One region of the Paenibacillus sp. FSL H8-0332 genome, then DNA from elsewhere that is predicted to be linked to it. Evidence: predicted binding sites of a transcription regulator. Region 1 holds the regulator's gene; the other holds the start of a gene.
The links. Region 1 encodes Rex, which represses fermentation and respiration genes when NADH is low (regulators of the CRP and FNR family bind a similar motif). Its sites were predicted from a motif close to TTGTGAAATATTTCACAA; they were not measured.
Positions count from the first base shown of each region.

Region 2: a site for Rex is predicted at 1,794-1,811, ahead of pflB (formate C-acetyltransferase). Genes of this name have one in related genera too.

Region 1 is NZ_CP150145.1:4,394,569-4,401,527, reverse strand. Features, by position in the region: gene dinG (ATP-dependent DNA helicase DinG) at 1-1,540, shown strand, start outside; gene NST43_RS18990 (redox-sensing transcriptional repressor Rex) at 1,679-2,329, shown strand; gene NST43_RS18985 (amidohydrolase) at 2,319-3,620, shown strand; gene NST43_RS18980 (DUF5590 domain-containing protein) at 3,650-4,171, shown strand; gene NST43_RS18975 (aminoglycoside adenylyltransferase domain-containing protein) at 4,339-5,091, shown strand; gene NST43_RS18970 (hypothetical protein) at 5,370-5,912, shown strand; gene NST43_RS18965 (AAA family ATPase) at 5,905-6,959, shown strand, end outside.
Region 2 is NZ_CP150145.1:4,658,950-4,665,908, reverse strand. Features, by position in the region: gene adhE (bifunctional acetaldehyde-CoA/alcohol dehydrogenase) at 1-1,638, shown strand, start outside; gene pflB (formate C-acetyltransferase) at 1,900-4,161, shown strand; gene pflA (pyruvate formate-lyase-activating protein) at 4,283-5,020, shown strand; gene NST43_RS20330 (extracellular solute-binding protein) at 5,218-6,624, shown strand; gene NST43_RS20325 (sugar ABC transporter permease) at 6,701-6,959, shown strand, end outside.

The DNA of each region.
Region 1 (6,959 bases):
GGTGGTCACCAATCACTCCAAGCTGTTCGCAGATGTCAAAGCCGGGCATCAGCTTCTTCCGGCCTACGAGCATCTTGTCATTGACGAAGCTCATCATCTGGAGGATATTGCCGGCAAGCATCTTGGCATGCAGATGAAATATTTCACATTCGCCCATACCTTAACCCGTCTCTACAAAGATAGCCGGAGCGGGCAGCTGCCTGCCCTCCGCCAGAGCCTGCAGTCTTCCGGCAGTGAGCAGGCTTCCGAATGGAGCGGCGTGATCGACAGGATCTATCCAGATCTGCTGACCGTGAAGGAATCCTGGGATGCGCTCAGCGACAGGCTCTTTAGCCTGCTGCCCGAGCGCAGTGACGCCGGGGCCGGTGAAGCAGGCCAGCTGGTAGCGCGCCTGCAGCCGGGCAAGAAGCCCAAGGATTGGGAGGAGCTGGCTGCCCTTGAGAATACACTGAACCTCAGTCTGAGCGATATCATCCGCAAGGGTGACAAGATGCTCAGTGAGATGCGTGACACGGACAGCCAGTCCTCCTCGGACAGTCTTGTGACGGATATAGGCGGCTTGTTCAAGGACCTGGCATCCATTAGAGAGCAGATTCGCTTCTTCATGAGCCTGAATGATGAGAATATTGTGTATTGGCTGGAGGGAAGCGGCAATTATAAGGGCAAGTCGCTGCAAATGTATGCCGTTCCCGTAGATGTCAGCACCCAGCTCAGGGAGCTGTTCTTCGACAAGAAGAAGAGCATTATCCTGACCTCGGCCACCTTATCGGTGGATAAATCCTTCCAGTTCATGATGGATAACCTGGGCCTTGGTGAGGCTGCGGAGCAAGGGCGTCTGATGACTGCGCTGCTTCCGTCGCCGTTCAAGTACCGTGAGCAGGCACTGCTGGTCATTCCCCGCGACTTCCCGAGCGTTAAGGGAAGTATAGGGGATGCCCGATTCGTGGACACGCTAGTCCACTCCCTTGCTGAGACGGCTGTAGCTACACGGGGACGGATGCTGGTGCTGTTCACCTCCTACAAAATGCTGCGCCAGGTCTACGATCCGCTGAAGGAGGCACTTGCCTCGCAGGATATCGCGGTGCTGGGACAAGGCGTGGAGGGCGGCAGCCGGAGCAAGCTGATCCGCCGCTTCCAGGACACCCCGGCCTCCGTCCTGCTTGGTACCAGCAGTTTCTGGGAAGGGGTTGATATTCCTGGAGAAGCATTGACCTGCCTGGCGATTGTCAGACTGCCGTTCCAGCCGCCGAATCACCCGCTGGCTGAGGCGAAGTCGGAGCTGCTTCAGGCACAGAAGAAGAACCCGTTCATGAAGCTGTCCGTGCCGCAGGCCGTTATCCGCTTCAAGCAGGGCTTCGGGCGGCTGGTCCGTACGGCGAAGGACCGGGGGATCGTGATTGTCTATGACACCAGAGTGATTGAATCCTATTACGGGAAGTACTTCCTGTACTCGCTCCCCGGTCCCAAGATGGAGCATATGCTCACCGAGCAGATGGTTCCGAGAATCGCCGAATGGCTGGAAGACGGTGGGGTTTCCTAATTCATCCGCTATTGCTATTATTAATAAGTCATGATTAACCTGATGATCCGTTCCCGCCTCCTCTGCCACTCCGGCAGGCGGCGGGGTACGGTTGCTATAATTGTACGGGTCTAACAAAACTTTTAAGGAGGAGAATACATGAAATCGGATAAAATATCGGAGGCCGTCGTTCGCAGACTTCCAGTGTACCTGCGGTTCCTGAACGATCTCCAAAAACGTGAAATCTCCACAGTCTCTTCTCAGGAGCTTGGCCAAAAGCTAGATCTGAACCCCGCCCAGATCCGCAAGGATCTGGCTTATTTCGGTGATTTCGGCAGAAAAGGCATCGGCTACGATGTGTCCTATCTGATTGAGAAGATTCGTCACATCCTGAAGCTTGACCAGCAAATTAATGTTGCACTGGTTGGAGCCGGTAATCTCGGTCATGCCTTGTCTAACTACAACGCTTACTTGAAGGATACGATGAAGATCACTGCCATCTTCGATGCCTATCCGCCGAAGGTGGGCCAGCAGATCAACTCGCTGGTTGTGCAGCCGATGGAGGAGCTAAGCAGTACAATCCGCTCGCAGGGAATCCGGATCGGGATCATTACTGTGCCCGACAGCGAAGCCCAGAATGTAGCCGATATTCTTGTGGATTCCGGCATTGAGGCGATTCTGAACTTCGCACCGGTTATTCTCAAGACGCCTGCCAATATCCGGATTCACGCCGCTGATTTCACTACAGATCTGCAGAGCCTGGCCTATTATTTGCATGATGGAAAGGATGCGGCTGAAGATGAGCAGTAAGATCACGATAATCAAGAATGGGCACTTTCTGGTTCCCGGCAGCGATAAGCCAGTGCTGAGCGGGTATATGACCCTGGATGATGACCTGATTACTTACATAGGTGAAGCTGAGCCGGCAGTGGAGGATGGCGCTCAGGTCGTAGACGGCAGCCGTCTGCTGTTCATGCCGGGTCTGGTCAATACCCATGGACATACTGCCATGTCACTGCTGCGCGGATACGGCGACGATATGGTGCTTCAGACTTGGCTGCAAGAGAAGATGTGGCCGATGGAAGAGAAATTCACTGGTGATGATGTATATTGGGGAACTTCTTTGTCCGTGCTGGAAATGCTGAAGGGCGGCACAACAACCTTCCTCGATATGTATGATCATATGGACCGGGTAGCGGAAGTGACCGAGCAGTCCGGTATTCGTGCTGTGCTGATGCGCGGCGTAATTGGGCTGTGCCCGGAAGATGTACAGCAATCCAAGCTCGCTGAGGCGATTGCTTTTGCCCGTAACTGGCATGGCAAGGCTGACGGCAGAATTACGACCATGCTCTCGCCGCACGCCCCGTACACCTGTCCTCCAGAGTTTTTCATGAAGTTTGTGCAGGCTGCCCATGATCTGGATCTGCCGATGCATACCCATATGTCCGAGACGCGCCATGAAGTGGAGCAGAACGTGGCCGACTACGGCCTTCGTCCGGTCGCACATCTGGAGAAGCTGGGGATGTTTACCCGTCCTTCGCTTATTGCCCACGGGGTTCATCTGAACGATGAGGAAATCGGGATTCTGGCCCGCCATAACGTTGGCGTGTCGCATAACCCCGGCAGTAACCTGAAGCTGGCCAGCGGTGTTGCCCGTGTTCCGGAGCTGCTGAGAGCCGGGGTTAAGGTCTCCCTGGGTACGGACAGCGCGGCAAGCAACAACAATCTGGATATGTTCGAAGAGATGAGGCTGGCTGCGCTGATCCACAAGGGCGTAAGCGGTGATCCAACAGCGGTACCGGCTCCTGAGGCGCTTCTGATGGCTACGGAGTACGGAGCGCAGTCTATTTTCCTAAGCGGTGTAGGCCGCCTTGCAGCAGGGATGAAGGCTGACTTCATCGCGCTTGATATTGACCAGCCGCATATGCTGCCGCATACCGATCTGCTCTCCCATGCTGTATATTCGGCCAGCGCCAAGGATGTGGAGCATGTATGGGTGAACGGCCAGCAGGTTGTGAAGCATGGACAATGCCTGACACTTGATGAAGAAGCCATCCGTCACAAAGCACAGGAGACGTTCGAGAGCCTGCTTAAACGGTAACTCAGGGGAACGGGAAAGGAAGCAGCGTGGTGAAGAAGAAGAGGAGAAAATGGATCTGGCTGGGGATTACCGTGGTGCTGCTCCTTCTGTTCGGACTAAGCCAGTTCTATGCCTACATTATGAAGGATCAGTGGAACGAGCGGAGTGAGGCCAAGGAGCTGGCCCAGGCGCGTGCCGGGCTAACAGAGGTTACCAAGGCCCAGAAATCCGTCTGGAATGAGAATGAGATCTACTGGGTGCTAACCGGCAAAAATGAAGCGGGTACCGAGCTGATGGTGTGGGTCCGTTATACCTTGGAGGGCAAGCCTGCCGGAGGCGACAACGGCCTGTATGCCGAAGAGCTGAGCAAAGGAACCTCAGAAGAGAAGATGCGCGGAATCATAACCGCCCAGCTGCCGGACATTACGATCGAACGGCTGCTGCCCGGTGTATATAACGGGGAATATGCCTGGCAGCTATTTTACAAAAAAGACGGGCGCTTCTATTATAACTTCTACCGTTTCAAGGATGGCAGCGCCATCGGTGAGGGGTACAGTCTGCCGAATCGTTAAGCTAAGCGCTCAGCGGCAGAATAAAAACGGGGGGACAGATTATCTGTTCCTCCGTTTTTTTATCCATCATGTTGAAAAGTTTGAGGTGCATCAATTGATATACGGAGTGTATACCTCGTCTGCTAGCGCTAACCTACATATATGTTCAATCAAGGAGGATGATGAAATTGGAGATATTAGCATATTTGGATCAGGCGGTGGATTTGTTCAAGGAGGAGCTGGGGGATAATCTGTCGGGGGTTTACCTGCATGGCTCGCTGGCCATGGGCTGTTTTCAAGCGGATTCAAGCGATATTGATCTGCTGATCGTCATACAGGACAAGCTGTCCGCAGAGGCCAGTCAGAGACTTGCCGGGCTTATCGTAGCCTATCATGACAGTCTGCCGAATAAGCGCGGAATCGAACTGTCTATCGTCCTGAAGACATATCTGCGCAATTTTGTGTATCCTACGCCGTTTGAATTTCACTTTTCGGAAGCTCATTTAGAGCGGTATAGAACCGATGAGAATTATCTGTGCGGCGGTTTTGAGGATGCTGATCTTGCGGCGCATTTTGCAGTGGTCTACCATCGTGGGTTTATCTTGTACGGGGAGCCGATCCGCGAGGCCTTTGCGCCGGTAGACCGCAGGTACTATCTGGATTCCATTGTCCGGGATGTCGAAGATGCGCCGCAGAATATTAATAAATCTCCGGTCTATTACACACTGAATCTATGCAGAGTGCTCTACTATTTGCAGGAGGATTATATCTCTTCCAAGAAGGAAGGCGGAGAGTGGGGACTGCAGCATTTGCCGGAACGCTTTCACGGGCTGCTCAGAAGATGCCTGGAAGAGTATAGAGGAGCGGTTAGCGACCAAGGCTATGACCTGGAGCTTTTAACTGATTTCGCGGAATATATGACTGGTGAAATTAAGCGTTAGCCGGATGTAGTGTACGCCGGAATATGAATGTAGCAGCGGCATTTCAGGATCTGAATCTGAGCTGCCGTTTTTTCAAGGTTCATGAAACATCCAGAAATTAGTATCAAAAATTTTAAATATATTCACAACTTTATGTAAAATCGTATATACACCTATGATATACTACTACTTGTATCAAGACATGCTTAAGAGCATGTCAGTCTCGGATGGGCGCTAGACACGCTGGCTGGTCTTTATTATAGAGTTAAGCTTGGTCATTATTGAGAGGAGGACGTTTCTTGAAACTTCGTCTTATGCCTGTGCTGCTAACGTCTCTGCTGTCTGCTGCATTATTGTTTGGTGGCTGGTATTCTTACCGTCAATTCGCGGTGCGGGAGCCGCTGCAGAAGCTGGTATCTTCCTACCAGGGAGTGAAGGATTCCCATATTACTATTAAACGCAATGAAGTCACTTTGAAACTGGATTTGCAGCCGGGCACGAAATTACGTGAGCTGGTGCAGTATGTATCGCGAGAAGGCAGCACCGCCATTGATGGCCGGACCTTGAAGCTGGATGTGGAGCAGAAACCAAGCGAGCTGCTGGACGAGTACTGGGATAAAGCTATGTTCTCTGTAGCAGAAGCAATGGAGAGCCGGAAGTATACATTGATCCCAGCGAAGCTGGACGGACTGAAGGAGCAGGACAGTAAGTACAGCGGAGTTACAGCTACCACAGAGATTGACGACAACAATGTGTATGTAAGCCTGAGCAACGGCACAGAGAGCAAATTTATCATTCTGCCGCGTGCAGCAGCGAAGATGGGAGTGTGGAACAATGCCTAAGTACTGGAAAGAGGTTGTAGCCGGTTTCATTCCGGTCATGCTGATTTTTATGGCTTTTGTCGGGATTAATATCTTCCCTGTAATCATAGCGCTAGGCATGGTTGCCGCACTCCTGTTCATAGCCCATGCCCGCGGCGGTCTGGCCGTCAATGCAGGTGCGGACAAGAAGCGTAAGAAGAACGGCCCCTCCAAGCTAACTTTTGAAGAGATCGGCGGACAGGACAATGCTAAACAGGAGCTGCGTGAAGCGCTGGACTTCCTGATCCGGCATGAAGAGATCAGCAAGTTCGGGATTCGTCCGCTCAAAGGAATTCTGTTAACCGGCCCTCCGGGAACCGGGAAGACGCTGATGGCCAAGGCTGCGGCGCATTATACCGATTCTGTGTTTGTAGCTGCTTCGGGCAGTGAATTCGTTGAGATGTATGTCGGCGTCGGTGCCGGACGGGTGCGCGATCTATTCAAGGATGCCCGCACACGCGCGCTCAAGGAGAATAAGCAAAGTGCCATTATTTTCATAGATGAGATCGACGTCATCGGCGGTAAACGCGAAGGCGGACAACAACGGGAATATGACCAGACACTTAATCAGCTGCTGACCGAGATGGACGGGATTTATAACAATGATACCCCGCGTATTCTGCTGGTAGCCGCAACGAACCGCAAAGAGATGCTGGACTCGGCATTGCTGCGTCCGGGCCGTTTTGACCGGCATATTCAGGTGGATATGCCTGACAAGAAAGGCCGCAAGTCGATTCTCGATCTCCATGCCAAGAACAAACCGCTGCACGAGACGGTGAGCTTGGATAAAATTGCCGAAGAAGCCTACGGCTTCTCAGGTGCACAGCTGGAGAGCGTGATGAATGAAGCGGCGATCTACATGATGCGTGAGAATCTGACCCAGGTGGAGCAGCGTCATCTCTCGATGGCGATTGACAAAGTGATGATGGGCGAGAAGACCGACCGCGAGACCAACCATGAAGAGAAGAAGCGTGTGGCGATTCACGAACTTGGACATGCTATTATGGCTGAACTGCTTCGCCCCGGAAG
Region 2 (6,959 bases), 260 kb from region 1:
ACGAAGATTTTGGTAGCTGAGCTCGAAGGTGTAGGCACTAAATATCCATTGTCCGCTGAGAAGCTGAGCCCGGTTCTGGCTTGCTACAAAGTGAAGAATGCTGACCAGGGTATCGAACGCGCAGCTCAAATCGTTGAATTTGGCGGCATGGGCCACAGCTCGGCTATCCATTCCAATAATGAAGAAGTCATCATGAAGTTCTCCAACCGTCTGCAAACCGGACGTATTCTCGTCAACTCGCCATCCACACACGGCGCAATCGGCGATATTTACAACACCAATATCCCTTCATTGACACTGGGCTGCGGATCTTATGGACGCAACTCGGTATCGCAGAACGTGACTGCAATCAATCTGATCAACGTGAAAAGGGTGAACCGTCGTACCGTGAATATGCAATGGTTTAAAGTACCTGACAAGATTTACTTCGAAAAGGGAGCCACTCAGTATCTGGCCAAAATGCCTGATATCACTCGTGTAGCAATAATTACTGACCCTATGATGGTGAAGCTGGGCTATGTGGAAAGAGTGGAGCACTATCTGCGCCAGCGTCAGACTCCTGTAGCGATCGAAGTATTCTCGGAAGTTGAACCAGATCCATCGACGACTACTGTAGAAAAAGGCGCGGCAATGATGCACAGATTCCAGCCTGACTGCATTATCGCACTCGGCGGCGGTTCCCCAATGGATGCTGCCAAGGGCATGTGGCTGTTCTACGAACATCCGGATGCAGACTTCAACGGTCTGAAGCAGAAGTTCATGGATATCCGCAAACGGGTATACAAATTCCCTAAGCTCGGCAACAAAGCAAAATTCGTTGCGATTCCAACAACTTCGGGTACCGGTTCTGAAGTAACATCATTCGCAGTTATCACAGACAAGACAACAGGCAATAATACGAAGTATCCTCTGGCCGATTATGAGCTGACTCCAGATGTAGCCATTATCGATCCGGAATTTGTATACAGCTTGCCTAAGACTGCTGTTGCCGATACTGGTATGGACGTATTGACCCATGCTATCGAAGCTTATGTATCTGTAATGGCCAGTGACTACACCGATGGTCTGGCAATCAAAGCGATTCAGCTGGTATTCCAGTGGCTGGAGAAATCCGCACTGCAAGGCGATAAGCTGGCCCGTGAGAAAATGCACAACGCTTCAACACTTGCCGGTATGGCATTTGCGAATGCATTCCTGGGGATTAACCACAGCTTGGCGCACAAATGGGGCGGACAGTATCACACAGCACACGGCCGCACCAATGCGATCCTGATGCCGCATGTTATCCGCTACAATGCCAAGAAGCCTACGAAGTTCGCTTCGTTCCCTAAATATTCGCACTTTGTAGCTGACGAACGGTATGCCGAAATCGCCCGTATTCTGGGATTGCCGGCTCGTACTACCGAAGAAGGCGTAACCAGCCTGATCAATGCCATCCGCGACATGAACAAAAAACTCGGTATCGAAGAATCCTTCTCGGCTCTTGGTTTCGATCCTAAGGACTTTGAAGCCCGCGTAGATTACCTGGCTGACCGTGCATTTGAAGACCAATGTACAACTGCCAACCCTAAAATGCCGCTGGTATCTGAGCTTGCCGATGTATACCGCAACGCATTCTACGGAAAATTCGATAACTAATTAACGGTTGCCTGGCGAAGAATAAGGTTAAAGGTTAATATGGGACTGGATGGAAGTGACAAATATCACCGAAAGAGTGATATTTGTCACAGTCCTTTTTCAGAAAATAAACTAAAATGTTTATATAAACAAAGATCCCAGTTATACAGTCACGATTGTGAATTTTATAACAACCAGTAGCTAAGGGATCACGAGACACGGGATTAACCTTCAAGCCCGCGATCTCTACAAATATACTAAATATAAATGGAGGGATTTAGCATGTCGGTGATTGAAAAAGAAGTACAAGAGGTTAAGTCGAGCTGGAGAAATTTCACAAAGGGTACATGGGCTAAGAAAGTTGACGTTAATAACTTTATTGCCAAGAACATCAAGCCTTATGAAGGAAATGAAGATTTCCTCGTAGGTCCTACCAGCAACACTACTGAACTGTGGAAGATTATCTCCCAACTGAGTAAGGAAGAAAGAGAAAGAGGCGGCGTATGGGATGTTTCCCTCGATACTGTCTCCACCATCACTTCCCATAACCCAGGCTACATTGACAAGGACAAGGAACAGATTGTCGGCGTTCAGACTGACGCGCCTTTCAGACGTTCTATCCAACCGTTCGGCGGTATCAAGATGATGATCGATGCTACTAAGGCTTACGGCTTCGAGCTTCCGCAGAATATCGTTGACATGTTCACGAACATCCGCAAAACGCATAACCAAGGCGTATTTGATGCATATACACCAGATATGAGAGCTGTGCGTAAATCGGGCGTAATCACAGGTCTTCCTGATGCTTATGGCCGCGGACGTATCATCGGCGACTATCGCCGTATTGCTCTGTACGGTATTGATTTCCTGATCAAAGACAAGAAGCAACAACTGACTGAGCTTGAAGTGGATTCCATGACAGAAGAAGTTATCCGTCTGCGTGAAGAACTGTCCGAGCAAATGCGTGCTCTTGGCGAACTGAAACAAATGGCTGCAGCTCATGGTATGGATATCTCCAAACCGGCTGTCAACTTCAAAGAAGCTACACAATGGGTATACTTCGGTTATCTGGCGGCTGTTAAAGAGCAGAATGGTGCGGCAATGTCCCTTGGACGCGTATCTTCCTTCCTTGACATCTATGTTCAACGTGACTTTGAAGAAGGTACTCTGACTGAAGAACAAGCTCAAGAAATCGTTGACCATTTCGTAATGAAGCTGCGTATCGTGAAATTCCTGCGTACGCCTGACTATAACGACCTGTTCTCCGGCGACCCTACTTGGGTAACAGAATCCATCGGTGGTATGGCTGAAGACGGTACAACTCGCGTAACCAAAAACAGCTTCCGCTTCCTGCATACCCTGTACAATCTGGGACCGGCTCCAGAACCAAACCTGACTGTACTGTGGTCCGAGAAGCTGCCTGAAGGCTTCAAAAAATATTGTGCCAAGGTATCCATTGAGACCAGCGCTATCCAATATGAGAACGATGATGTTATGCGTCCATACTGGGGTGAAGATTATGCAATTGCCTGCTGCGTATCCCCAATGCGTATCGGTAAGCAAATGCAGTTCTTCGGTGCCCGTGCCAACCTGGCTAAGGCTCTGCTGTATGCGATCAATGGCGGTAAAGATGAGAAATCCGGTGCTCAGGTAGGTCCTGAATATCCTGCGATCACTTCTGAATATCTGGATTATGATGAAGTAATGAAACGCTTCAAACCAATGATGGAATGGCTGGCTAAGACTTATGTCAACACGCTGAACATCATTCACTATATGCATGACAAATATTCCTACGAACGTATCGAAATGGCGCTGCATGACCGCGACATTCTGCGTACGATGGCTTGCGGTATCGCCGGACTGTCCGTTGCTGCTGACTCCCTGAGCGCAATCAAATATGCTAAGGTTAAGCCAATCCGCAACGAAGAAGGCATTGCCATCGACTTTGAAACTGAGGGTGAATTCCCTTGCTACGGTAACAATGACGACGCTGTTGACGGCATCGCTGTTGAACTGGTTGAAACCTTCATGTCGATGATCCGCAAAAACAAAACTTATCGTGATGCTGTGCCGACTCAATCGGTACTGACTATCACTTCGAACGTTGTATATGGTAAAAAGACTGGTACTACTCCTGATGGACGTAAAAAAGGCGAACCATTCGCTCCTGGTGCTAACCCAATGCACGGACGCGATAAGAAGGGCGCCCTGGCATCCCTGAACTCTGTTGCCAAACTGCCTTACTCTGATGCACAAGATGGTATCTCTAACACCTTCTCCATCGTTCCTAAGGCACTGGGTAAAGACGAAGATTCCCGTAAGTCCAACCTGGTATTCATGATGGATGGATATTTCCACAATAACGCTCAGCACTTGAACGTTAACGTATTTAACCGTGAGCAGCTGCTTGACGCTATGGATCACCCAGAGAACTATCCACAGTTGACCATTCGCGTATCCGGCTATGCTGTTAACTTCATCAAGCTGACCCGTGAACAACAGATGGATGTTATCAACCGTACATTCCACGATTCCATGTAAGAATGGTTCTTGCTCTACAAGAATTGAGATAACGAAGGAGCTGCCGCCCTTGAAAGAGGGCGGTACACTCTTGTTTAAAATTCATTAAAATTTTAAGGTTTTTTTGAAAGGATGACATCTCATGCTTAAAGGACATATCCACTCTTTGGAGACGTTTGGAACAGTGGATGGCCCGGGTATCCGCTTCGTGCTTTTTATGCAGGGCTGCCTGCTCAAGTGTCAGTATTGCCACAACCCGGATACCTGGGGACTGAATGAAGGCAAGGAAATGACCGTCGAGGAAGTGCTGGCGGAAATTGAGCCTTACCTGAATTATTATAAATCGTCCGGGGGCGGTCTGACCGTATCCGGTGGTGAACCGACGCTGCAGGCGCAGTTCGTCAAGCAATTGTTCACCGAAGTGAAGAAACGCTGGAATCTGCACACCACCCTTGATACCAACGGCTATAATGATGGATCGAAAATCAGCGACCTGCTGGATGTTACCGACCTGGTGCTCTTGGATCTCAAGCACATTGATGATGAAGCGCACATCAAGCTGACCGGCAAATCCAATGACCGTACCTTGAAGCTGGCCCGCTGGTTATCAGACCATAACCGTAAAATGTGGGTTCGCCATGTGTACGTTCCCGGCATTCACAATAAGGAAGAGGATCTGCAGAATCTCGGCCGCTTCATTGGCACGCTGAATGGAGTAGAGAAATTCGAAATCCTGCCTTATCATGTGATGGGGATCTACAAATGGAAGGAACTGAACCGTCCCTATGAGCTTGAAGGGGTGGAATCACCTTCCGATGAAGAAGTGCAGCGTGCGTACCGGCTGATTGAAGAAGGCCGTAAACAGTCTGCTCTGGTATAATCTCATACCTATAATGAACAAGCGGAGCTTCCCATTTGAGAAGCTTCGCTTTTTTGATGTCATTAAACCTGACTGGTTTCGCTTACATTAGAGGATTTTATCCCTATTGAAGATGAATCTTAACCTTACGATTACCAAGGTGATTTCCTATAATTAGAATTGTAAGGGAAACCACTAAATAGGGAGGGTCACCCGTAATGAGAAAAAGTCTAACACTGCTATTGTCCCTGATGTTCGTTACTTCAGCGCTGCTGACTGGCTGCGGAGGTAACAAGAATAATGCTGCCAATAGTAAAGGTGAGCCGGCGGCGACGGAAGAGGCTGCTGCTACGAATGCTGCCGCAACTGAAGAACCGGCAAGTGCTGAACCTTTTGAGATGACGATCCGTCATACTCAGGTTGGGGCAGACAAACAGAAACGACTGGCTATTCTGGAGGATGTGGTGGGCAAGGTGCAGGCGGATGTGCCTGGACTGACCTTCAAGCTCGATGGTGTAGATTCGGATGTGAACCGTAAAGAGAAGCTGCGCGGTGAAATGGCGGCTGGTAACCCTCCGGAGATCTTCGACCTGTTCGGTAGCCCGGACTCCAAGATCTATGCCAAAGAAGGCAAGCTGCTTGATCTGACCCCTATTCTCGATGAATTAGGCATCAAAGACAAGTTCTCCAATCTGGACCCGTTCACCTATGAAGGCAAAATCTACGGCCTGCCCATCGGCGGCTCCGGAGAAGGCTTCTTCTATAATAAAGAATACTATACCGGCAAGGGCTGGAAGGCTCCGGCCACCTTCGCCGAACTGGAGCAGCAGCTGGCCGATATTAAAGCGGATGGTAAAGTGCCAATGGCTGGTGCTTCCAAAGCAGGCTGGGTACCGCTGATGCTGGCCAACCATCTCTGGTCCCGTTATGCCGGACCGGATGTGACCGCGAAGTTCGCTACCGGTGAAGCGAAGTGGAATGATCCCAACGTAGTCAAGGGCTTGGCGAAATATAAGGAATGGGTGGATAAAGGCTACTTCAAGAAGGGCGAGCTGGGCTTCGAATATGCTGAATATACCACCCAGTTCACCAGCGGAGAAGCAATCCTGATGTACGACGGAACCTGGAAGTCTTCCGTATTCAAGGCCGGACAATCCGGCGAAGGCCTGATCGGTAAGGTCGGCTTCTTCAATATTCCGGGGGTTGAAGGCGGAGTAGGGGATCAGACGGCACTGATGCGCGATGTGAACAACGGTTATGGCTTCTCAGCTTCGGCAGGTGAAGATGAGCGGCAGCTTGCGGCGGTGAAATCCTTCATTAAAAATATGTTCAATGAAGAAATGCAGCTGCGCGGTCTGGTTGAGGACGGTGTCCTGCCTGCCATGAAGATCGATCCGGCTGTGCTGAACAAGAACATTACAGATGATCTGATGAGCGAGATCGTCGCGGTGTTGAACAGTTCCCAATCCTCCTTCCCGGCCTTTGACTCGCTGGTGCAGGCGGATGTCACCACTGAGATCAGTAATATCCAGATTCAGAGCCTGATCGGCGGGCAGACGACTCCGGAGAAGATGGGCGAAGCACTCCAGAAGATTCAGGAAGAGGCCAACGCGGCAGTGGAATAAGAAGCGGTGAAGTATATGTGCCCTGGTGCTTGCTCCAGGGTACATTTTTCAAAAGAAAAGCAATATGGAGGTAGTTATGAATAAGGCACTGAGAAATCCTCTGGTGTTCATTCTGTTCGTTATTCCGGCACTGATTCTGTTCATTATGTTCTTCATCTATCCGATCTTCAGCTCGATCTACTATAGCTTCACGAGTTGGAATGGTGTATCCGATACGGTCAAATATGCCGGAGTTAACAACTTCAAGAAAGCCCTGGGCGATGAACGCTTCTGGGTTTCTGTGAAAAATAACGGCTGGTTCATTCTGTTCTCTGTAGGCATACAGGTGCCGCTGA